4 regions of the Solibacillus kalamii genome follow, and region 3 is predicted to be linked to each of the others. Evidence: riboswitches for the same ligand, from Rfam matches in the RefSeq annotation. Region 3 holds a riboswitch; each other region holds the start of a gene.
What was found. A riboswitch is a leader RNA that binds a small molecule or an ion and turns the genes downstream of it on or off. The one in region 3 is predicted to bind cobalamin.
Positions count from the first base shown of each region.

Region 1: another riboswitch for cobalamin. It lies ahead of cobT (nicotinate-nucleotide--dimethylbenzimidazole phosphoribosyltransferase); the one in region 3 lies ahead of cobJ (precorrin-3B C(17)-methyltransferase).
Region 2: another riboswitch for cobalamin. It lies ahead of metE (5-methyltetrahydropteroyltriglutamate--homocysteine S-methyltransferase); the one in region 3 lies ahead of cobJ (precorrin-3B C(17)-methyltransferase).
Region 4: another riboswitch for cobalamin. It lies ahead of CBM15_RS03080 (ABC transporter substrate-binding protein); the one in region 3 lies ahead of cobJ (precorrin-3B C(17)-methyltransferase).

Region 1 covers NZ_NHNT01000008.1:40,024-45,839, forward strand. The annotation lists gene CBM15_RS12115 (YunC family protein) at 164-466, shown strand; gene CBM15_RS12120 (hypothetical protein) at 578-889, opposite strand; gene cobT (nicotinate-nucleotide--dimethylbenzimidazole phosphoribosyltransferase) at 1,458-2,516, opposite strand; cobalamin riboswitch at 2,612-2,791, opposite strand; TPP riboswitch at 3,107-3,221, shown strand; gene thiC (phosphomethylpyrimidine synthase ThiC) at 3,372-5,156, shown strand; gene CBM15_RS12135 (serine protease) at 5,178-5,345, shown strand; gene CBM15_RS12145 (MBL fold metallo-hydrolase) at 5,655-5,816, opposite strand, start outside.
Region 2 covers NZ_NHNT01000003.1:135,070-140,885, reverse strand. The annotation lists gene CBM15_RS07665 (cytochrome c biogenesis CcdA family protein) at 1-451, shown strand, start outside; gene CBM15_RS07660 (CcdC family protein) at 567-1,058, shown strand; gene CBM15_RS07655 (DUF2621 domain-containing protein) at 1,109-1,543, opposite strand; gene CBM15_RS07650 (DUF1659 domain-containing protein) at 1,708-1,926, shown strand; gene CBM15_RS07645 (DUF2922 domain-containing protein) at 1,958-2,179, shown strand; gene CBM15_RS07640 (YvrJ family protein) at 2,242-2,382, shown strand; gene CBM15_RS07635 (SCO family protein) at 2,489-3,100, shown strand; cobalamin riboswitch at 3,456-3,635, shown strand; gene metE (5-methyltetrahydropteroyltriglutamate--homocysteine S-methyltransferase) at 3,799-5,816, shown strand, end outside.
Region 3 covers NZ_NHNT01000007.1:154,979-160,794, reverse strand. The annotation lists gene CBM15_RS11790 (DUF2785 domain-containing protein) at 1-305, shown strand, start outside; gene CBM15_RS11785 (S16 family serine protease) at 515-1,207, shown strand; cobalamin riboswitch at 1,377-1,563, shown strand; gene cobJ (precorrin-3B C(17)-methyltransferase) at 1,791-3,452, shown strand; gene cobK (precorrin-6A reductase) at 3,461-4,219, shown strand; gene CBM15_RS11770 (precorrin-8X methylmutase) at 4,222-4,896, shown strand; gene CBM15_RS11765 (cobalt-precorrin-5B (C(1))-methyltransferase) at 4,871-5,816, shown strand, end outside.
Region 4 covers NZ_NHNT01000001.1:661,702-667,517, reverse strand. The annotation lists gene CBM15_RS03100 (GGDEF domain-containing protein) at 1-324, opposite strand, end outside; gene CBM15_RS03095 (YwiB family protein) at 519-956, shown strand; gene argS (arginine--tRNA ligase) at 959-2,626, shown strand; gene CBM15_RS03085 (acyl-CoA dehydrogenase family protein) at 2,912-4,081, shown strand; cobalamin riboswitch at 4,185-4,373, shown strand; gene CBM15_RS03080 (ABC transporter substrate-binding protein) at 4,517-5,464, shown strand; gene CBM15_RS03075 (FecCD family ABC transporter permease) at 5,457-5,816, shown strand, end outside.

The DNA.
Region 1 (5,816 bases), on a different contig from region 3:
TGAACAGTCCGGTCCGAAAGTAGAACTTAGTACCTTATTGTAGAAAGTATATTGAGAAAAGCGGAACAAAGCCGCTCTTTTGAAGTAACCTGCACAATTTCCCCAAAAACAAGTACCAATTTCTAATTGTTTCATATGATTTATATGAAAGGGGGAGAAGGTTATCGTCTATACGGAAACGATTGATCTTCAAGGTCATTTATTTACTGCGGTAACGGTTCAATTACCTAAAACAACATTGCTGACGATTTCGAATGAGCATGGGTACATTATGTGTGGTGCACTCGATGTTGGTCTGTTAAATGAAAAGTTGGCCGATCGTAAAATCATTGCGGGTCGTGCAGTAGGTGTTCGAACGATTGATGACTTACTTAAAGCGCCACTGGAATCCGTCACATACGAAGCGAGAGCGTACGGCATTGAAGAAGGTATGATTGGCGAAGAAGCGTTATTAAAAATGATTTAGTTAAATTGTAAGTTCTCAGGTGATGAGCTCCACCCCAAACATGCTAAAAACCGCTCTTTCAATTTCTTGAAAAAGCGGTCTATCTATTTTTATTGACGTTATTACGTACAATTAGATTGCTTTATTATAATAGGAAGCTTTTGACCCTTTACTTCTTTTCACGGCTAGAAGCTCTTCTAATTTTTGAATATATTCACGGTCTGCTGATATTCTTGTAAGGCTTGTTAATAAATATGGTCTTAATCCGGAATTGATTTTTTGGCAACGCGCAAGATTGATCAAATACTTGGCCATCTTAAATGACTTTAAGTGCGTATGTCCATTTTTAAATTCCTTCTTCGTATTGACGACCATAAATTCCTGCTTGCGCCCTTTATAAAAAGGAATAATAATAAACTCATCTTTTTTGAAAATTTGATTCATATTATCCTCATCCTTTTCTCGAATATATTCAAAAACGACCTTTCACATACGGAGAAATAGTGATCACCCCGTTTCTCTTAATGCCCCTCCCGCCTCTCCTTTTTATTGGTCTTACTTTTCCTTACCCTATTTACCGGTTACTTTATTCCAAGTTCCATCCAAAAAGCACTTTTTTAGCTATTATTAACATTTCGAATATGTTTTTACATTTGGTTAATATAGGATATTACGGAAGGAATGCAAATGACAGGACAATTGCTTGCATTTCACTGAATTTTCTGTAAAATTAAATCAAGTTCTATTCATTCCCCGAATGTTTTGGTCGCACATAACATTTTCAGCGGATTGGATAGGGCTTTTCTTTATGATTTCCTCACTGGATAAATAAACGGAATTGTTTCGCCTATTTGGTATTTTACTGGTAAAATAAATAGAATAGACTGAAAACGCCATTCATTTTCCGGGAATACCGAATTCATTAAAAAGGCTACATTAAAAGTTACTGTCACTTTTAATGTAGCCCGTTTACGTAATTTTATTTTACGAATTTCATGTCTTGATGATTTTTCTACTTGGCTACTAAAAGCGCTGCCGCTTCCTCCAACGTCACCATATTCGTAATCATCGAGCATGCTGCATCTAGAATCGGGAATGCTAGTGCAGCACCCGATCCTTCTCCAAGTCTCATATTCATATGCAGCATTGGCTCTAATCCTAGAAGCTCAGCTGCAATTTTTGCACCGGGCTCTTCCGATAAATGTGACGGAATCAAATACGCTTTCACATTCGGATTTAACTTATAGGCGATTAATGCGGAAACCGTAGAAATGTACCCGTCAACAACGACCGGTACACGATTTGCTGCGCCTGCAAGGAAGATTCCGGCCATCCCGCAAATTTCCAGACCGCCTACTTTTGCCACAACATCAATCGGATCTTCGGCGTTCGGCTCATTCAAGGCAATCGCTTTTCGAATGACTTCGGCTTTATATTCGATTCCGCCAGCTCCGACACCAGCTCCAAAGCCTGTTACTGCCAGCGGATCACAGCCGTGAAGCACTGAAAGCACTGCAGCACTCGGTGTCGTATTCCCGATACCCATTTCCCCGGTACCAATGAGATTGATACCGTTTTGGATCGCTTCTGTTGCGACTTCAATTCCTACTTCAATCGCTTGAATCGCTTCTTCTCGTGTCATTGCTGGACCTTTCGCCATATTGTCTGTCCCGTATTTGACCTTTTTAATGATTACCCCAGCATCTTGAGGTAAATCTTCTTTGACACCGATATCTACCGGGATGACTTGTGCATTCGAAATTTTCGCAATCGTACACATCCCTGTCGTCCCTTTCGGAAATGATAATGTTTGGAAAACCGTTGTACTTTGCGGATTTGGCGTTACGCCTTCCTCATACACCCCGTGATCCGCAGCCATGACGATCACCGCTTTATTATCGATTTTAGGCGCAAGGTCACCCGTAATTGTGGCGATTTGCAGAGCTAGTGATTCGAGCTTCCCTAGGCTTTGCGGCGGTTTGGCTAAAGAGTCTATGTACGTACGTGCTTTTTCTTCCATTTGTCGGTCGATTTCTTGAATTTGATCAATTGTTTGCTGTAATAATTGCATGTTTCGTTTCCCCCATCTAAATGTATTTTTGACAATAAAAATAGCCTGCAGTTTATTCGATAACAAATAAACTACAGACATATCCAGTGTCTATAAACAGTAAGCATACTTAGGCAGGTCTCCTGGCTCAGATTCACAATTTCATAGCCCCTTCCCAGATGTAAATCCAGTGGGTTTTGCTATGAAACTCCTCTATACAGTGTTGGGATTACGCTAAAGCTTTTCACTTTATTCCCTATTCTCCCTTAACGGGCACCTAATGCTTGATGAATTTACCATTACTTTACGACGAACGACTTTTTTCGTCAAGGATGATTTTCAATAAGCAGGAATTAAAACGTTTTCTGATTCAGAATTCCTTAAATCTAAAAAAAGTCCACCTCCTGAGAATGTTGACTCATCAGAAATAATAATACGTTCGGGTTTTGTTTCTTTATTGTTCTTAACATCGAGACATGCAGAGGTTTGTAATGTGCATGCGAAATGAGTACGATATCAATATCCGGTAAGGTAATTCATCTAACAAATACTTTTCTGAATTTTCCCTTTTATCTCAAGGTAGTTTCATGTATACTAATATAAAATTGAATAGAAATAACTAGGGGAGTCCAATAAGTTGGGCTGAGAATGAAACACGTTGAAGTTTCTTGACTCTTGGGACCTGATCTGGATCATACCAGCGTGGGGAAGTTAGCATCGTATTATAGTAATACTACTTCTGTATACATATTAGCCGGGTCCGACCATTTATTGGACACCGGCTTTTTTATGTACTTCATAAGCTTTTTTAAGCTCCTCACTGTTGTGCTCTATCTCTTGTCCTTATATTCAAAAAAGGAGAGATTTATTATGTCAATGTCACCATCTTCATTAAACGAACAAAGTATTTCCATTATGTCTAACTTTTCGGGTAGCAATAAAGTATATGTAACAGGCTCTAGACCTGACATTAAGGTTCCAATGCGTGAAATCGAGTTAAGCCCGACAACTGGTACGTTTGGAGAAGAGGAAAATCCTCCAGTACGTGTGTATGACACCAGCGGACCTTATACAGACCCTGATTATTCTGTCGATATTACAAAAGGTCTCCCTGCCCTTCGCAGTACATGGATTCAAGAACGTGGCGATGTGGAGGAATATGATGGTCGTGAAATCAAGCCTGAGGATAATGGTTATAAAGATAAAAACGATCCTCGTACTAATCATAACGTGTTTCCTGGTTTAAAGCGGAAACCGTTACGGGCTAAAAAAGGGAAAAATATTACACAACTTCATTATGCACGAAAAGGAATTATCACGCCTGAAATGGAATTTATCGCAATTAGAGAAAATATGAAACCTGAATTCGTACGGGATGAAGTTGCAAAGGGTCGAGCGATTATTCCTTCTAATATCAACCATCCAGAATCAGAGCCCATGATAATAGGTCGTAACTTTCATGTAAAAATTAACGCGAATATTGGCAATTCTGCTGTTTCATCTTCCATCGAAGAAGAGGTTGAAAAAATGACATGGGCAACACGTTGGGGTGCTGATAATATTATGGACCTATCAACAGGTAAAAACATTCACACAACACGGGAATGGATTATTCGAAATTCGGCTGTTCCTGTCGGTACCGTACCTATTTATCAAGCACTAGAAAAAGTAAATGGTGTTGCTGAAGACCTAACATGGGAGGTTTACCGTGATACATTGATTGAACAAGCCGAACAAGGGGTGGATTACTTCACCATTCATGCAGGGGTTCTTTTACGGTATGTTCCGTTAACAGCAAAACGTTTAACAGGTATTGTATCCCGAGGTGGATCTATTATGGCACAATGGTGTCTTCACCATCATAAAGAAAATTTTTTATATACTCACTTTGAAGAAATCTGTGAAATCATGAAAACTTATGATGTTTCCTTCTCTTTAGGGGATGGCTTACGTCCTGGTTCCATTGCAGATGCCAATGATGAAGCTCAATTTGCGGAATTAGAAACTCTTGGAGAACTAACAAAAATTGCTTGGGAGCATGATGTACAGGTTATGGTTGAAGGACCGGGACACGTGCCAATGCACCTTATAAAAGAAAACATGGACAAACAACTGGAAGTTTGTAAGGAAGCTCCTTTCTATACTTTAGGCCCTCTTACAACTGATATAGCTCCTGGCTATGATCACATTACATCTGCTATTGGAGCTGCAATGATTGGTTGGTATGGGACAGCGATGCTTTGTTATGTAACGCCAAAAGAACATTTAGGTTTACCGAATAGAGATGATGTTCGTGTAGGGGTTGTCACTTATAAAATTGCTGCACATGCTGCTGATTTGGCAAAAGGGCATCCAGGAGCACATAAAAGAGATGATGCCTTATCAAAAGCTCGTTTTGAATTCCGTTGGAGAGATCAGTTTAATTTATCTTTAGATCCTGAACGTGCAATCGAATATCATGATGAAACTTTACCTGCTGAAGGTGCAAAAACAGCACATTTCTGTTCTATGTGTGGACCTAAATTTTGCAGTATGAGAATCTCTCAAGATATTCGTAATTTTGCAAAAGAAAAAGAACTTGATACGAAGGAAGCTATTGAAATAGGTATGAAGGAAAAAGCTGAACAGTTTAAGCAATCTGGTGGTAACATATATCAGTAACTTTCTTAGGGGGGCATTAGGATGAAGGTCGGAAAAATTGAAGAGGAAATTAATCAGCTCAAAACTCACCTTGCTGTTTTGGAGAAAAGTTTAAAAGAGATCCAGCAAAATTGTGATCATCATTTTAAAGGAAATCAATATCATGAAAAATGTATCAAGTGTAATAAAGTAAATGTTTTATATTATTAGTAAATAAAAAGTGTCATAAGAAATAAGAGATTCCATAAAAACCTTGCCTTAATTATTTTGTTAAGGCAAGGTTTTTTAACTTTAACAAGTAAAGATAGTTTAGAGGGTGAATTTTGGAGTGCCATCTCCTTCTGGAAATACTGGATCAATCTTTTCATTGAGGGCCATTTCTTCCTTTTCAATTTCGTTTTGCCTGCCTCAACATACAAAACATGGCAATAATCCTTTTTCCGAATATGAAAATCACAAATTTGAATTCTGCTGTTCTGCGCTGATGATAATCTTTCAAAGCATTTAACAAACCACCAATTACATTCGAAAGGTCTCCCCGATCGCTAACGATTTTAATTGTTCATTTTCTAAATTCGCATGCTGCCAATGAAAATGCAGCCGGTCTATCGCTTCCTTCGGTGTATCATCTGCCAGCATATACGCACCGTAATGCATCGGGATGAATACTTTTGCTCCGAC
Region 2 (5,816 bases), on a different contig from region 3:
CTTACTGCGTCAAATTGGAGCCATTTTAATTGTCGCATTCGGTTTAATGATTGTTGGTCTGCTGCAAATTGACTTTTTAATGAAAGACCGCAAGTTCCAGTTCAAAAACCGACCATCCGGATATTTAGGTTCGGTGCTGATCGGTCTAGCTTTTGCAGCGGGATGGACACCTTGTACAGGACCAATACTGGCAGCGATTATTACCCTTGGTGGAACGAATCCCGACTCTGCAATGTGGTATATGCTAGCATACTACTTAGGCTTTGCTATCCCATTCTTTACATTGTCATTCTTCATTTCACGAATGAACTGGATTCGCACACATAGCCAAAAAATCATAGTAGTTGGCGGCTATATTATGATTGCGGTCGGCATTTTATTGTTCTTTGACGGATTGACGTATATCATTAATCTTCTCTTGCCGATTTTCGATGGTTTTAAAGGATTCTAACAGTTCCCTGCTTAATAAGACCGTGCTATACTAAGGAAAGTAATATAAGGTAAAAAGGGTGCATGAATCGTATATACGTTAACTTTACACTCGTTCATGCAAGAGGAGGAATATGATGTTTGACAGTATACCTTCTCACTATTTATTAATTGGTTCGACGATTATGGCAGTCTTAATGGGTTCATTTGTAATGTTCATTAGACTACGTGCACAAAAAAAGCCGGTATCCACAAAAAAAATACTCATCCCGCCTTTTGCGATGTCAACAGGTGCACTGATGTTTATCTTTGAGGAATTTCGTGTAGCGCCAATTCAAATAGTAGAAGCGGCCGCACTAGGCTTGTTATTTTCATCTGTATTAATCTTAACGTCGAAGTTTGAAGTGCGAGACGGCGCAATTTATATGAAGCAATCTAAAGCATTTCCATTCATATTAGTGGGATTACTAGTACTACGTATTATTTTGAAATTAATATTTGCCGATACATTTGATGTCGGTGAACTGGCCGGTATGTTCTTTATCTTGGCGTTCTCTATGATTTTGCCGTGGCGAATCGGTATGCTTATTAAATATAAGAAGCTTGAAAAATCGCATATTATCGCATAAAAAAGACTGTCTCTAAAAGTTTTATACTTTTAAAGACAGTCTTTTTCGTTTTACGTCTCAAATAAATGATCATAATTCGTCGTATCAATTCTCATTTCATCGAGCTTTTTACGTAAAAACTTATGGTCGCGCTTTGGCGAAGCGATAATATAGCCACGAATAATTAAGTCCAAGTCGATTTTTGTGGCACGTTCATTCAGGGCGATTTCACCGATTTTACCGGCAATCTTTTCTTTGGCAACTTGCCGGAATAACTCTGGTACAGGACTAACAAGCTCGGTAAGTAATTGTTTTTCATCTTCACCCCATAGATGAATCGTTTTATCTAAGTATATGTTTTGCCAATCTAAATCCGATTTACCATCCTGTTTCGGCAGGGCCTTCAAAAACTTGCGGAACATAAAAAAGCCGCCAATCCCCATAAGCGAAATCAATACTACAACCCAAAATAAAATAAACCATAAAAACCAGCCATCTAAGCCCACAATGTTCACCTCATTACTTAATATTGTCTACGAAATTTCTTCTACTAATCTATTGGTGATAAACCTCATTATTGTCTATTATATAAGTTTTTGTAATTTTTTTCATCGTCATTGTCCCTTTTTTCTGTAAATCATGACATATATAGGGCAAGGAGGTGAGAAACATGAATGAATTCGGATTTTTATCTGCGACGTTGACAGTTTATTATCAGATAGGGCTTGATGAATTTAATGAGCCGATGATTAAAAGTTCCACATTCCGTAACTTGGAAAGAAACGCAACAGCCCAGCAGCTATACACAGTTGGGACAACAATCGTCGGCTTAACAGATTACGATTATATCGAATCTGTGAAAACGCAGAAAGAAACGATTACAGCTTAATCAAGTGTAGTAAAGAAAAGGAGGTGAGCTTATGGCACAAGTTTTACAATTAACATTTGCCAACATTGCAGGAAGCACGATGACGATCAATATTAATGATCCGAAGCCGAATTTAACGGAGGCTGAAGTGAATGCAGCGATGCAAACAATTATTGATCAGGCGGTATTTTCGAAAGACGGATTTTTGTTCAATGTAAAAAAATCTGCGCGTATCGTTGAGCGTAATGTAACAGCAATTGAACTGATCAGCTAATAGCAAGGCCGGCGAAGTGTGATGCTTTGCCGGCTTCTTTAAATAAAAATGGAGGGATTATAATGGACCAGTGGATTGCCATTCTTCAGGAAGTAACGTTTCCGATCTTTATATCTTTTTATTTACTGTATCGGATAGAAACAAAACTTGAAGCGATTCATACAGCACTCGTATCATTACATCATCCTGCAGATAGAGCGTGAGAAACTCTTCACAATGTTGACACACGTCCTTTCTTCCAATAACTATTGAGAATATACTAAATATTGGGTAAGATGAGAGTAATGTTCAAAGAGTGGAGAGAGAGAAATGAAAACGAAAAACATAGTATTCGCACTTATGCTCTTGGCAGCAACTGTACTTACAGCATGCAGCAATTATCAGTTTAAACCGACGACCAACTTTGAAATTAGCGAGTTTACGATGACCGATCACCGGAACAATGAAGTGACACTGGACAGCCTAAAAGGGGAACCATGGCTTGCAATGTTCATCTTCACAAGCTGTACAACAATTTGCTCGCCAATGACAATGAATATGACCCGTGTCCAGGATCATCTCGAGAAAAAAGGGCTGGAAGATTATAAAATTGTCGCGTTTTCCGTTGATCCGGACTACGACACACCGGCGCGTTTGACAGAATATTTATCGCGCCATACACCAGTGGATGAATCAAAATGGCATATGCTGACAGGATACGATCAAAAATTTATTGAGCAGTTTGGCAGAAACTCATTTAAAACACCTGTCCAGTCGATTGAAGGGAACGATCAAGTTATCCATGCCGATACATTTTTCCTAGTTGATGAAAAAGGAATCGCCGTGAAAAACTATTCAGGCTATGGCACAGGCGAAGATGGTGTTCCATATGAAACGATTGCAAGTGATATGGAAGCACTCATTGAAGAACGTCTAAAATAATAGTGAAATGTTAGATTAACTTGCGAAAAAAGTGCAGCTGCTTTTTGAGCAAGTTTTTTGCTGAGTGAGGGCTTTTCTAATAAAAATTTAAATGTGCTAATAAATCCACCGATTTTCTAATAAGTTGCTGATTTTCTAATAAAGGAGCAGGATATGCTAAAATCAGTTCCAGATTAGCTAATAAGTATGTCAACTTTTCTAAAATCATCCGAAGAAGTGCTAAAATAAACAAATTTCTTCTAATAAAAAGCACACAGCATCCACTGAAATCATTTCAACCCCGCATATCCTCGTATAGGACGCTAAATAAAAAGAATTTTCAAAACTCAAATTCTATGATATAGTATACGAAATTGCATACTGTGTAAGTTACGGTGCTTGTGAGAACAAGCTTAAAAGGGAAACCAGTGAAAGTCTGGTGCTGTCCCGCAACTGTAAATCGGAGTTCGTGATATTCAACCACTGTCTATTGATGGGAAGGGTCACAAGAACGTTGATGATGAGCCAGGAGACCTGCCGGAAACTAGTACACGCCAATACCTACGTGGAAATAGGTGGTGATTTTGTGCGAAAGTGAGACAGAACTCCTTTGATTATGCAAAGGTTTTTATTGTCAATCTCTTAAACATTCACACCCCTCTTTCATTTTGAAAGAGGGGTTTTGGTTTTTATGTAACAAATTTAAGGAGGAATTGTTTATGAAAACAGCAGTAATTGGCTATCCGTATATTGGACAAAATCGTGAATGGAAGCGTATAACAGAGGCGTTTTGGAAAGAACAATTGTCTTTAGGAAGTTTTGAACAGGAAATGAAAAACTTACGCATCGCTCAACTTCAGCAGCAACAGGATTTAGGGCTGGATATTTTAACGGTAGGAGATTTTACATACTATGACCGTATGCTTGACTTAGCCTTTATGTTTAATATGATTCCATCTAGATACGACCATCTATCATTGCAGCATCATTTAACAGCGTATTTTGCAATGGCGCGCGGTGCTGAAAATGTGGTGGCAAGTGAAATGACGAAATGGTTCAACACGAATTATCACTATATTGTACCTGAATACGAAGGACAGCAACTGGCATTGCAACACAATGTTTACGCGCAATATATTCAGGAGGCAATCGAAACATTCGGCATAATCCCTCGTGTGACTATTATCGGTCCATTTACATTTTATAAACTGACGAAAGGTATTGGCCAAGAACAAAAACAACACTATATTCAGCAGCTGGTAATGGTATATAAAGAGTTGCTTCAGTCGTTGGAAGCAAGTGGTGCAACGTCGATCCAGCTTGAAGAACCAAGCCTTACAAAAGACCTTACGTCCGAAGAAATAGCATTAGTTCAGCATTTCTATCATCAAGTATTAAACGGACTGACAGTTGAAACGATCTGCACAACTTATTTTGAAGCGTTATCCGACTATGAAACATTGATTGATTTGCCTGTTGATGGCTTTGGACTGGACTTTGTTCATGGGAAAAATGAAAATCTAGCAGCGTTAAAGAAGTTTGGTTTTCCAAAAGATAAAGTTCTATATGCAGGTATTATTAATGGTCGGGACATATGGAGAGCCGAGCTGCAGAAGCAGTTGGCACTAATAGCGGAAATACGTTCCTATGTACCATTTTCACCAATCTATCTACAAACATCGTGCAGTCTTCAGCATGTGCCAGTTACAACAGCAGGAGAGGATGGCATTGTGCCAGAGCTGCTAAATGCTTTAGCATTCGCCAATGAAAAAATAACGGAACTGCAAATGATCAAAGGGAAAATTCTTCAGCCCGAAGTCCCTCATATCCAGGCATTTTTAGAAAGCGAAAAAGCAATCCGCACATTGGCACTTCATGAATCGAGAAAAAAGAAAGCTGTACATGCACAAGTAAACGAATTAACACCGGAAGCATTTAAACGAACTGATAACTACGACAAGCGCAGTAAGCTACAACGTGCCTTTTTACAGTTACCAGACTATCCGACAACAACAATCGGGAGCTTCCCGCAATCTGCAGAAGTTAAGAAAAACCGTAGTTTATGGCGAAAAGGGGAAATTACAACAACAGAGTATGAAGCATTCAACGCGAATGAAACGGCACGTTGGATTGCGATTCAGGAGCAACTTGGCCTTGATGTCTTTGTTCATGGGGAATTCGAGCGAACAGACATGGTGGAATTTTTTGGTGAAAAATTAAACGGATTTGCGTTTACGAAAAATGGATGGGTAGTTTCGTACGGATCGCGTTGTGTAAAACCTCCAATTATTTACGGAGATGTTGAATGGATAGAACCGATGACAGTTAAGGAAGTAAGTGCGGCACAATTACTTACGGAAAAACCGGTCAAAGGGATGCTGACAGGACCCGTTACAATTTTAAACTGGTCATTTGTAAGAAATGATTTAGCGCGCTCAGAAGTTGCTTATCAAATCGGCCTGGCATTAAGAGAAGAAGTAAGGGCACTTGAAAATGCGGGAATCAATATTATTCAAGTAGATGAACCTGCTTTGAAAGAAGGCATGCCAATCCGTAAAAGTCTGCATAAGGCTTATATCGATGCGAGTGTAGCTGCATTTAAATTAGCGACAAGCGGTGTGCGTGAAACGACCCAGATTCATACACATATGTGTTATTGCGAATTTAACGATTTTATTGATGTTATAGAAGCATTGGATGCGGATGTAATTTCAATTGAAACGTCACGAAGTCATGG
Region 3 (5,816 bases):
TATTATGGAATGCATTACAAAGTTTAAAAAGCTGTCTTCATACTGAATATGCTTTAATCGATGAGGAAGAAGAACGTATGTTACCGGTCATTGATGCATTACTGGATAAGGGACTGACGGATGAGCAATTGGTAACGTGGTTAAAAGAATTGCATTACATAGAAATCGAGGATTGGCATAAAAAATACCGGTATGAATGGAATGTGAAAAAATTTGAGGCAGCATTATTAAGACATTTATTAAAATCAACTAAATGTACAAAAACAACTAATTGGATTGTTTATGAAAGTCCTGCTGTCGTTTAGCATAAGGAGCTGAAATATTGAAACCTATTACTTTAATTGTGCTCCCTTTCATTTTATACATAGCTGGTTTACTAGCATATTATTTAGATAAGATTAGCGGTTTTCAATTAATAGCTTTTATTATAGTGGGCTCGGTAATCTCACTTTCCGGGTTCTTTCTATACCGGAATAACAAAAGGCTGAAAGGAATTTTCTCGGGGATTTTTTTTGTGCTAGCACTGTTAATTGTGTTTGAAAGTCGACTGATCAATTATGAAAAATATACTTATTTTCTGATCTCCTATAATGAGCCTTTTGAAATTGTAGAAAATTCAGGTATCCATGTACTTGCAGTGGAAATGTTTGAAGCACCATATATTACAGATTTGGATTATCTAATAAAAACTATAGAATATTCAAGTGATAAAGAAGTTTTAGATGCCGAAGTGGTCACGAATAAAATCAGGTACCGTTCAAAAAATGAAGAGTTGCTCGGATATATACGTCCTACAGTGAATCATTTTGAAACGATGAAGGAAAATGTCATTGCCCACTTGCCTGAGAAATCAACAGCTATCGATCAATTTTTAAAGAGAGACGATATAGAAGGTGACAGTGCAGGACTTGCCACTGTGTTAAGCGGTCTTATCGAAAACGGTGAATTCCACAATAACATACCGATGGCGGTAACGGGTGCGATTGATAGCAAAGGAAACGTGAAGGAAATTGGTTCGATAAAGGCGAAAACCTTAATTGCTGAACAAAGCGGCTTTTCACATATTCTTATACCTATGGAAAATGAAGAAGAGGCGAAGGAAGTAAAAATAAATGAGCAACTTAATATCAACATTATTGCTGTCACATCTATAAATGATGCCGTAGCCTATGTAAAAAAGCTAAATGAACCCGTGACAGGAAAATAATAAAGTGAATAATTGAAATTAAACAACCTTTGATTAGTTGGATACTAAATTTATGTACAAAACACCTAATACACGATTAATAAACGCTTCATTTATGCTCAAAAGCTTATGAAGATAATAATTACCCTATCATTTTTTAGTAGACTATGTTATTTTTATAATAATTTAATAATTTGCAATTTAAATAAGTGCTTACAGAATTTTGTAAGGTAAAAGGGAAATTAGTGAAAGACTAATGCAGCCCCCGCTACTGTAATAGCTGATGAAATCACAATGAATCACTGTCGTAAAGATGGGAAGATGTGAAAGTAAAAGGAAGCTTAAGCCAGGAAACCTGCTTATTTAAACGATACTTACTTTTCGGAGGGAGAAGTATAGGCGAAACAAGTAATTGTTTTTGTGTTTTTCTATACTTTTTTAGTATTAATTTCACATGCCCGTACCTCTTTCTAACGAGAGGTGCGGGCTTTTTTTATTTCTTAGTGGATAAGCAATACTAGTTTTTAATGAAATCCACATAAGAAAAATTATCATCATGTCCTATTTGGTGCGAAATGTATTTTTCTATAGGGAGGGTATTTACATGCAAAAAGGAAAGATCTTTGTTGTAGGGTTCGGACCTGGAGATCGGGAACATATAACAAAACGTGCAGTCGATGCACTGCAGCAAAGTGATCACATTATGGGCTACAAAACGTATGTTGAACTGATTGAGCACTTAGTGACGGCGAAAACCATTGTCAGTACTGGCATGACTGAAGAAGTTTCACGCGCACAGGAAGCTGTAAAACAGGCTGAAGCCGGCCATATAGTTGCTGTTATTTCCAGTGGTGATGCTGGTGTTTACGGAATGGCGGGCCTCGTATATGAAGTATTAATCGAAAAGGGCTGGACTGCAAAAGAAGGGATTGAAGTAGAAGTTGTTCCGGGTATATCAGCGATTAACTCCTGTGCAAGTTTACTTGGCGCCCCGGTTATGCATGATTCGTGCACAATTAGTTTAAGTGACCATTTAACACCTTGGACGGTCATCGAAAAACGGATTGAGGCAGCTGCAATGGCAGACTTTGTCGTTGCGTTTTACAATCCTAAATCCGGCAGACGGACAAGACAAATTGTTGAAGCGCAACGAATATTGCTTAAGTATCGTTCACCTGATACACCTGTCGGATTAGTAAAAGCTGCCTATCGGGATACGCAGGACATTGTGTTAACAACATTAGAGGAGATGCTGGAACATGATATCGGAATGCTGACAACGGTCGTCGTGGGGAATTCCTCAACATTTTACTACGATAATAAAATCATTACACCGCGTGGTTATCAGCGAAAATATACTTTAGGGCAAGAAAAACAACTATTAAAACCGCATCAACGATTGAAAAAAGAAGCGGAACCATGGGCATTGGACCAGGAAACGGGTGAAGCGGAGACAGGCTACGAAAAAATCGTAGCTATCGAGAAAAAAATAGCTATACCAACAGTTAATAACATAAGCACATTACAGCTTGCAAATGAAGCATTAGCGCTCGTACATAAAGAAACGTCAGCTGTAAAAGTTGAAGAAAATCCGTTTTTAGTACAGCAACAAGTTGAATCCATCTTTGAGTTTGCTGTATCACCGGGTGTTGCCAATAAAATGATTACACCAGCCCAAATGATTACTTTGGCAGAAGTAGTCGGAGAACACGGTACGATGGAGTATACCCCTGATCACCGTCTTGTACTGAAGGTACCGACGGATTCACCTGAAAAACTTGTCAAGAAAGTGGAACAAACAGGATTACTCGTTCAACCTGTCGGTGACGTAGTGATCGTCAAGGCGTGTGATTTCTGTTACGGCGAAAAAGCGGAATCCATTCCATATGCGGAACAGATTATGGAAACGCTCGGTGGCATTAAAATGCCGAAAGAGCTGCATGTCGGTTTTAACGGTTGCGGAATGGCATGTTATCGTGCGGTTTTTGATGATATCGGTATTGTTTACCGCAAGAAAAAGTTTGATTTGTTTATCGGTTCCAAACCAGTTGGACGAACAGCACATGCAGCACAACCTGTCCTTGAAGGGATCGATCCCGAAAAATTGATTCCTTTACTAACAGATATCGTTGCGGACTATAAAGAAAATGCACATCCGAATGAACGTTTCTTCAAATATTTTAAACGTGTAAAAAAAATCCTGAATTTCAATTATGTTGATATGTCATGCAAAATTAAAGTGGAAGAGGCCCCTTGTGGAGATTAGGTGAAAAGATGATTTTATTTTTAGCTGGAACAAGTGATGCAAGAGAGCTGGCGGTTCAATTAATGCAAGCAGGACATGAATTGGTGGCGACTGTCGTTACGGAATCTGCTGCAGCGAGTCTACAGGAAGCGAATGTTCCGTACCATGTCGGTCGTTTAACAGCTCAGCAAATGATGGAACTAATTGAAGAACGGCGGGTAACAACGGTGGTAGATGCAAGTCATCCGTATGCAGAAGAGGCTTCCAAAACAGCGATGGCCGCTGCAAATTTAACGGGTATTCCCTATATTCGATATGAACGTCCGCAGCAAAGTTATGTACATCCGCTCGTTACGGAAGTGGAAACATATATAGAAGCGGCAATCGCTGCATCCGCACATTCAGGAACAATTATGTTGACGACAGGCAGTAAAACGCTCGCTGTTTTTACGGAACAATTATTACATAACGAAAATATTCGTCTTGTCTGCCGGATGCTGCCAAATAAAGAGAATATGGATAAATGCGATGACCTTGGTGTGAAGCAGCGCGATATTATCGCAATCCAAGGCCCGTTTTCAAAAGAACTGAATAAAGCGCTTTACGAACAATTCAGCACAACACTTATTATTACAAAGGAAAGCGGGAAAGTCGGTTCAGTAGACGAAAAGATGGATGCTGCTCTTGAAATTGGTATTCCCGTCATCTTAATTAAAAGACCAAAAATACAATATAAAAATATATGCACTTCATTTGAGAAAGTGTTTGAAAAATTAGGAGGCAAATAACAATGGCAAATATGAATTTTAATACAGATTTCGTACCACTAACAGTAGACCCGGACAAAATTTATGATTACAGTTTTGCGATCATTAAAGAAGAAATGGGTGAACATTCTTTTACAGATGAACAATGGCTTGTCGTTCGCCGGGTTATCCATGCTTCGGCAGACTTCGAATTGGGACGCAGCATGATTTTTACGGATGATGCGATTGAAGCGGGCATTCAGTCAATTTTAGCAGGACGTCATGTTGTAGCTGATGTTCAGATGATTGAAAGTGGTTCAGGGCGCAAACGATTCCAAAAACATGGCGGGGATTTACATTGTTATATCGCAGATGAAGACGTTTCAATCGAAGCAAAAAAACTTGGAACAACCCGTGCCATTATTTCGATGCAAAAGGCGACTCAACTACAAGAAGGCGGTATTTATGCAATTGGGAATGCCCCAACAGCTCTACTTGAATTAATTCGTCTGATTAAAGAAGGCCTTGCAAAGCCGGATTTAATTATTGGTATGCCTGTTGGGTTCGTTTCGGCAGCAGAATCGAAAGCGGAATTAGCGATTTTAGAAGGAATTCCGTTTATTACGAATGTAGGAAGAAAAGGTGGCAGTACTGTAACCGTCGCAGCACTAAATGCCATCTCAATCATGGCAGATGAACGAGCAAAAGAAGCGAAATAAAAAAGATCCGTCGGAAATGCGTCACGGCTACACAACAGGAGCTTGTGCAACTGCGATGACAAAAGCTGCCTTGTACGCACTTGTGACCGGAGAAGTTCCTGAACATGTAACGATTCATTTACCTGTAGGAAAGGATGCCACATTTACGGTGGTATCTTTTGCAGTAAAGGAAAATGAAGTGATGTGTGAAACGATTAAGGATGCAGGGGATGATCCGGATGCAACACATAAAGCACGTATTCAAAGTACGGTTCGTTTTATAGAGAAAAGCGGTGTTCACTTAGATGGTGGAATCGGTGTTGGTCGTGTAACAAAAGCAGGACTGCCCGTGCCTGTCGGAGAAGCGGCAATTAACCCTGTTCCGAGAAAAATGCTTCATGGTGTCGTGGAAGAGGCGATTCAACTTTTCCAAATTGACAAAGGAATCGAAGTGATCATTTCCGTTCCGGACGGTGAGGAAATCGCGAAGAAGACATTAAATGCAAGGCTTGGAATATTGGGCGGCATTTCCATATTAGGTACTCGCGGAACGGTCGTACCCTTTTCAAGTTCGGCCTATATGGCGAGTATCGTGCAGGCGATTAGTGTTGCAAAAGAAGCAGGCTGTGACCATCTTGTCATTACAACCGGCGGACGCAGTGAAAAATATGCGATGAAGCAATATCCGCATTTACCGGAAGAAGCATTTATAGAGATGGGGGATTTCGTCGGTTTTACGTTAAAGCATATCGCCCGTAAAGAGATTCTCCAAGTGTCGCTTGTCGGAATGATGGGGAAATTTTCTAAAGTAGCACAGGGTGTCATGATGGTGCATTCAAAAAGTGCGCCGATCAGTTTCCCATTTTTGGCTGAAATCGCGAAAAAGGCCGGAGCTGATACAGAAATAACCGAGCAAATTTTGCATGCAAATACGGCATCGC
Region 4 (5,816 bases), on a different contig from region 3:
CAGGAACATCGGTACCCATGCCAAATATGGAAGGAAAAAAAGTCCGATTCCTATAATCAGACCACTGATCAGAATAGCAAATGGCCCGCCTAAAAGACCACTGTATAACACCGGAATATACTGAATGTTCATCATAAGATCGTTCGTAAGATGAACAGCAGAGAATGTCAGCACAAGGCCGGTTACACCAAACTTCAATCCAATTACATAAGGCTTCGTTCGACTGATGAATGGTGTCTGTCTAAAGTAGTTGATAAATGGCCAATAAATTAAAAGTGTAAAAGTAAATAATATACAGAAGTAAGATAATATTTCGATTAGCATAATAAGCTCCTTTATACACTAATCATTACTGTTCTGAACGAAAATTGCTATAAAAATAGTGGAATTGAAGGAAAATTGTCCAAATCAAGATGATTGAGGGAGTAAGCGCAAAGTTAAGTTCGTTGTTGCTTAAAGAGATATACTTATCCTATAATAAAAAGGTTATAGAAATATATGTATAGGAGCTGACTGCTATGGCGAACGAGAGCGGGAAAACAGTCAAAATCAAACTAGTTTCCTCAATCATTCCAACCGAGGGCGAGCTTGAACAATATGAAATGTGGCTTGAAGGCAGTTGTGTGGAAAAAGGGAACAGTCATTATCTGCGCTATGAGGAAGTTCAGGAGGATCTGCAAATTCAAACAACGATTAAACTGAATGAAGCGAATTCGTTTATTATGCGAAAAGGCGGTGTGAACATGCGTTTGCCTTTAAATCCGGACTTACGCGAGAATGGTCATTATGAAAGTCCATTCGGCTCATTACCTCTTATTACCGATACACATCAGTTAGCCATAGAAGTAGTACAAAGCGAAAAAGTGTCAGGGCAATTTAAAACGCAATATGACCTTATCATAGGTGGCAACTCAGTTGGCCATTACAAATTAGATATTCAATTTACGGAGGTATAACGATGAACGCAGTAGAACAATTACAGCAATCGATTAAAGCAGCACTCAAAGCGGCAATCGATCAAGCAGGCCTAGTAGAAGCAGGCACGGAAATCAATATTCATTTAGAAACACCAAAGGATAAAGCAAACGGAGACTTCGCAACAAATATCGCAATGCAATTGACAAAATTGGCGAAGAAGCCACCACGTGCAATTGCTGAAGCAATTTTAGCGCATTTAACGACTGAAGGCACAGATATCGAGAAGATTGAAATTGCCGGACCAGGTTTCATGAATATCACAGTACGTAAAGACTTCTTGGCAAGTGTAGTTACAGCTACATTTGAACAAGGCGAAAACTACGGTCGTTCAACTGCAGGCGCAGGAGAAAAAGTACAAGTCGAGTTCGTATCTGCTAACCCGACTGGTGACTTGCATTTAGGACATGCGCGCGGTGCATCTGTAGGCGATTCATTGTGTAATGTATTGGATTTTGCTGGTTTTGATGTATCACGTGAATATTATATTAATGATGCCGGTAACCAAATTAATAATTTGGCGTATTCTTTGGAAGCACGTTATAAGCAAGCGTTAGGAATGGATGCAGAAATGCCGGAAGACGGATACCACGGTCCGGATATTATCGGAATCGCTGGTAAGCTGGCTGAAGAATTCGGTGCGACGATTTTGGACAAGTCTGATGAAGAACGTTTTAAATTTTTCCGTGAGCACGGCTTGAAACTGGAATTGGCAAAACTGCAAAACGACCTTAAAAACTTCCGTGTTGAATTCGATGTTTGGTATTCAGAAACATCTTTATATGAAAACGGTAAAATCGATGTAGCGTTAGACAAACTAAAAGCAAATGGTCATGTGTTTGATGAAGACGGCGCAACTTGGTTCCGTTCAACAACATTCGGTGATGATAAAGACCGTGTATTAATTAAAAACGATGGTTCATACACATATTTAACACCGGACATCGCTTACCATGAAGACAAACTGCGTCGTGGATTTGATAAACTGATCAATATTTGGGGTGCTGACCACCACGGCTATATTCCACGTATGAAAGCGGCAATCGAAGCACTTGGCTATGACCGCGGCACATTGGAAGTAGATATTATCCAAATGGTTCAGCTGTACAAAAACGGTGAGAAGTTCAAAATGAGTAAGCGTACAGGTAATGCTGTAACGATGCGTGAGTTAGTAGAAGAAGTAGGCTTGGATGCTGTACGTTATTTCTTCGTTAAAACAGCAGGAGATTCACATATGGACTTTGATTTAGACTTAGCGGTATCACAATCGAACGAAAACCCAGTATATTATGCACAGTATGCACATGCGCGTATTTCATCGATTTTACGTGCAGCTAATGAGCAAGGTTTCGAAGCTTCATTGGAAAACCTGAACTTGCTAGTAGCAGAAAAAGAAGAAGATGTTCTGAAAAAAGTCGGCGCATTCCCGCAAATCGTGGCAGATGCAGCAAAACACCGCACACCACACCGTATCGCAAACTATATTCAAGACTTGGCAGCTGCATTCCATAGCTTCTACAATGCAGAAAAAGTATTGAACCAGGATAACAAAGAGCTGACAGAAGCTCGTTTAGCATTAATCACAGCAGTCAAAACAACATTGGCGAATGCACTGAAACTAATCGGCGTAAGCGCACCAGAAAAAATGTAATTCAACTTTTTAAAGCACTCTATTTTCTGTATACGAAAATAGGGTGTTTTTTCTTTGACGTTTCGAGGCAGCAGGTGCTATCTTCCACATTAAGTTGAATCAGTTCTCCTTTTTTGTAATTTGTTCCAATTCCACCAGCAAACCTTCCGATTACAAAACAGGGAAACGTATCTAGTGTAATCCCTATAAAGGAACTGGGGATATCTATTGACTTGTAATTTACCGAAACGTACTATTAAATTTGACTTCTATATACAGGACAATAAATATGAGGTGGTGCTTTCCATGAGCAAGGAATTATTTATTCAAACCGACGAGCAGCAACAATGGCTGAAAAAGTTAGAAACAATATCAGAGAGCGTGAAAGAAAATGCTCAGCAAACAGATGAACAAGCAACATTTCCATTTGAAAATTTCCGGAAGCTGCGTGAAATCGGCTATACAAAAATAACGCTGCCAAAGGAATATGGCGGGGATGGCTTCACAGTCTATGATGCGCTATTACTGCAGGAAACATTGGCGAGCTATTGCGGAAGCACCGGGCTGGCTGTTTCGTGGACAATTCAAAATGTAGGCGAGATTTTTGAAAATCGTTACTGGGATGAACAAAAGCTCGACTGGTTTGGTAAACAGGTTGCAAATGGCGCGACAGTCAATCGTGCGGTAAGCGAGTTTGCGATGGGAAGTCCAGTACGTGGCGGACGACCGGGAACTTCAGCAAAACGTGATGGGGATTATTATGTAATTAATGGACGTAAAAACTATACGAGCGGTGCACCGGACCTCGACTATTTTTTAGTTTCGGCATGGATTGAAGATGAGGGACAGCTAGGATTTTTCCTCGTTCCGAAAACGACAGAAGGGGTATCGGTCGAAAATACATGGGATGTTGCGTCAATGCGTGGTACGGGAAGCGATGATTTAGTGCTCGATAATGTACGAGTTGATAAAACAAACTTAGTGGAAATTCCGAATTATTCAACCGGATTTAAACTGAACGGCTGGTTGCTGCTTATCCCGGCAACCTATTTAGGCATTGCCCAGGCTGCACGAGATTACGCAGTTAATTTTGCGAATAGCCATTCCCCGAACAGTATTCAAGGAACGATTGCCCAGCTGCCAAATGTACAAACGCTGATCGGAGAAATGGATTTGGCGTTGACGAGAGCACGCTTTACGATTTACGGAGTTGCGGGACTATATAATGACCCGATTAAAAAGGCGACACTAGTCAATGAAATTAATATTGCGAAACATGTAGTGACAAATACAGCAATCGAAGTTGTCGATAAAGCGATGCGTCTTGTTGGGGCAAAAAGCCTGCAAAGATCAAATCCGCTTCAACGCTATTACCGTGATGTCCGTGCAGGTCTGCACAATCCGCCAATGGATGACATTACGATTAAACGTTTAGCTGAAACGGCAATTGAAAAAAGCTTAAAAGCAAAGGGGTAAGCAATTCTTTTATTCGTAATTTCAGCGAAATAAGAAGAATTATCTGAAACTTTGGCGATTGAGCACACATTTTTCTGAATATCAGCTATAATAGAGCTATTAATTTTATATGGACGATAAAGGTTCTTGCTCACTGATAGAGTAAGGAGTAAAAGGGAAATCGGTGCAATTCCGATGCGGTCCCGCCACTGTAAATGCTAGTTGAGAGCAGTATGCCACTGAAAAACTTTCGGGAAGGCGTTTATCAACGTTATGCATAAGCCAGGAGACCTGCCTTTATAATGCCCTAAAATAAACCTACGAGGATAGGATGTGGCGGATAAATTCTTTTTCCATTGAATTTTATTTGCATACGTAAAGCTTCCTTCATTTTTAGTAGGAAGCTTTTTATTTTTGTAGAAAATTATACAACGAAATTTTTGGAGGTTATTTATTTTGAAAAAATGGCAACTGCTATCTTCCGCAGCATTACTTACATTAACATTGGCGGCATGCAACTCGGAAAAAGCAACAGATGAACAATCAGCAAAAGACAATACAGAAGTAACTGAAGCAGCACAATTCCCGGTAACTATAAAAGATGCCTTGGACAAAGAAATCACGCTTGAAAAAGCACCAGAGCGCATTATTACATTGGCTCCATCCAATACGGAAATTTTATTCGGACTAGGGTTAAACGATGAAATTATCGCTGTGAACGACAATGATACATATCCTGAAGCAGCATTATCTAAAGAATCAGTTGGCGGCATGGAATTTAATCTAGAACAAATAATCAGTCTGCAGCCCGACTTAGTTGTCGCACATGAATCGGGATTGTACAGTTTCAATGAACAGGCGATTGCTCAGCTTGAATCAATAGGAATTCCTGTATTTGTTGTAAAAGATGCGAAAACATTTGAAGAAACATATGAAACAATCGAACAAATTGGCAAGCTGACGAATAAAGAAAAAGAAGCAGAAGAAATGATCGCCTCCATTAAAGAGGGGATTGAAGAAATTGAAGTGAAAGTAGCCGACCTGGAAGAGAAGTCCGTATTTGTTGTTGTTGGGACAGATCCAAAACTATATGTTGCTGGACAGGAGACGTTCATTAGTGAAATGCTTGAAGTATTAAATGTAGAAAATGCCGTTCCGGAACTCGGGTGGCCGCAGTACAGCTCGGAGCAATTTGTAAAGAGCAATCCGGATATCATTTTAGTAACATATGAAAACGACTTGGCAGCAATCGAGGAAAATGATGCATATGCAGAAATGGATGCTGTGAAAAACGCCAATGTGAAATTAGTCGATAGCGATACGACAAGTCGACAAGGTCCGCGTATTGTAGAAGGTATTGAATCAATAGGAGAAGCAATTTATCCAGAGGTATTCAATGAATAAAAAATATTCAATCGCCTATGTACTATCGATTGGATTGCTTTTAAGCAGTATATGGATTGGCATTTCGTTCGGGTCTGTTAATATTCCGTTTTCGACATTGTGGGATAAAACTACAGATCCGGTTGCATACAGTATTTTGTGGAAAATCCGAATGCCCCGCGTCATTTTAGCCGCATTAATCGGGGCTTCTTTAGCAATTGCGGGGGCAGCATTCCAAGGGTTGCTTAAAAACCCTTTGGCAGATCCATACACATTAGGTATTTCATCAGGAGCCTCGGTAGGTGCGGTAATGACAATCTTTTTAGGCATTTCCATACCGGTGCTCGGTGTATTCACATTGCCGGTATTCAGT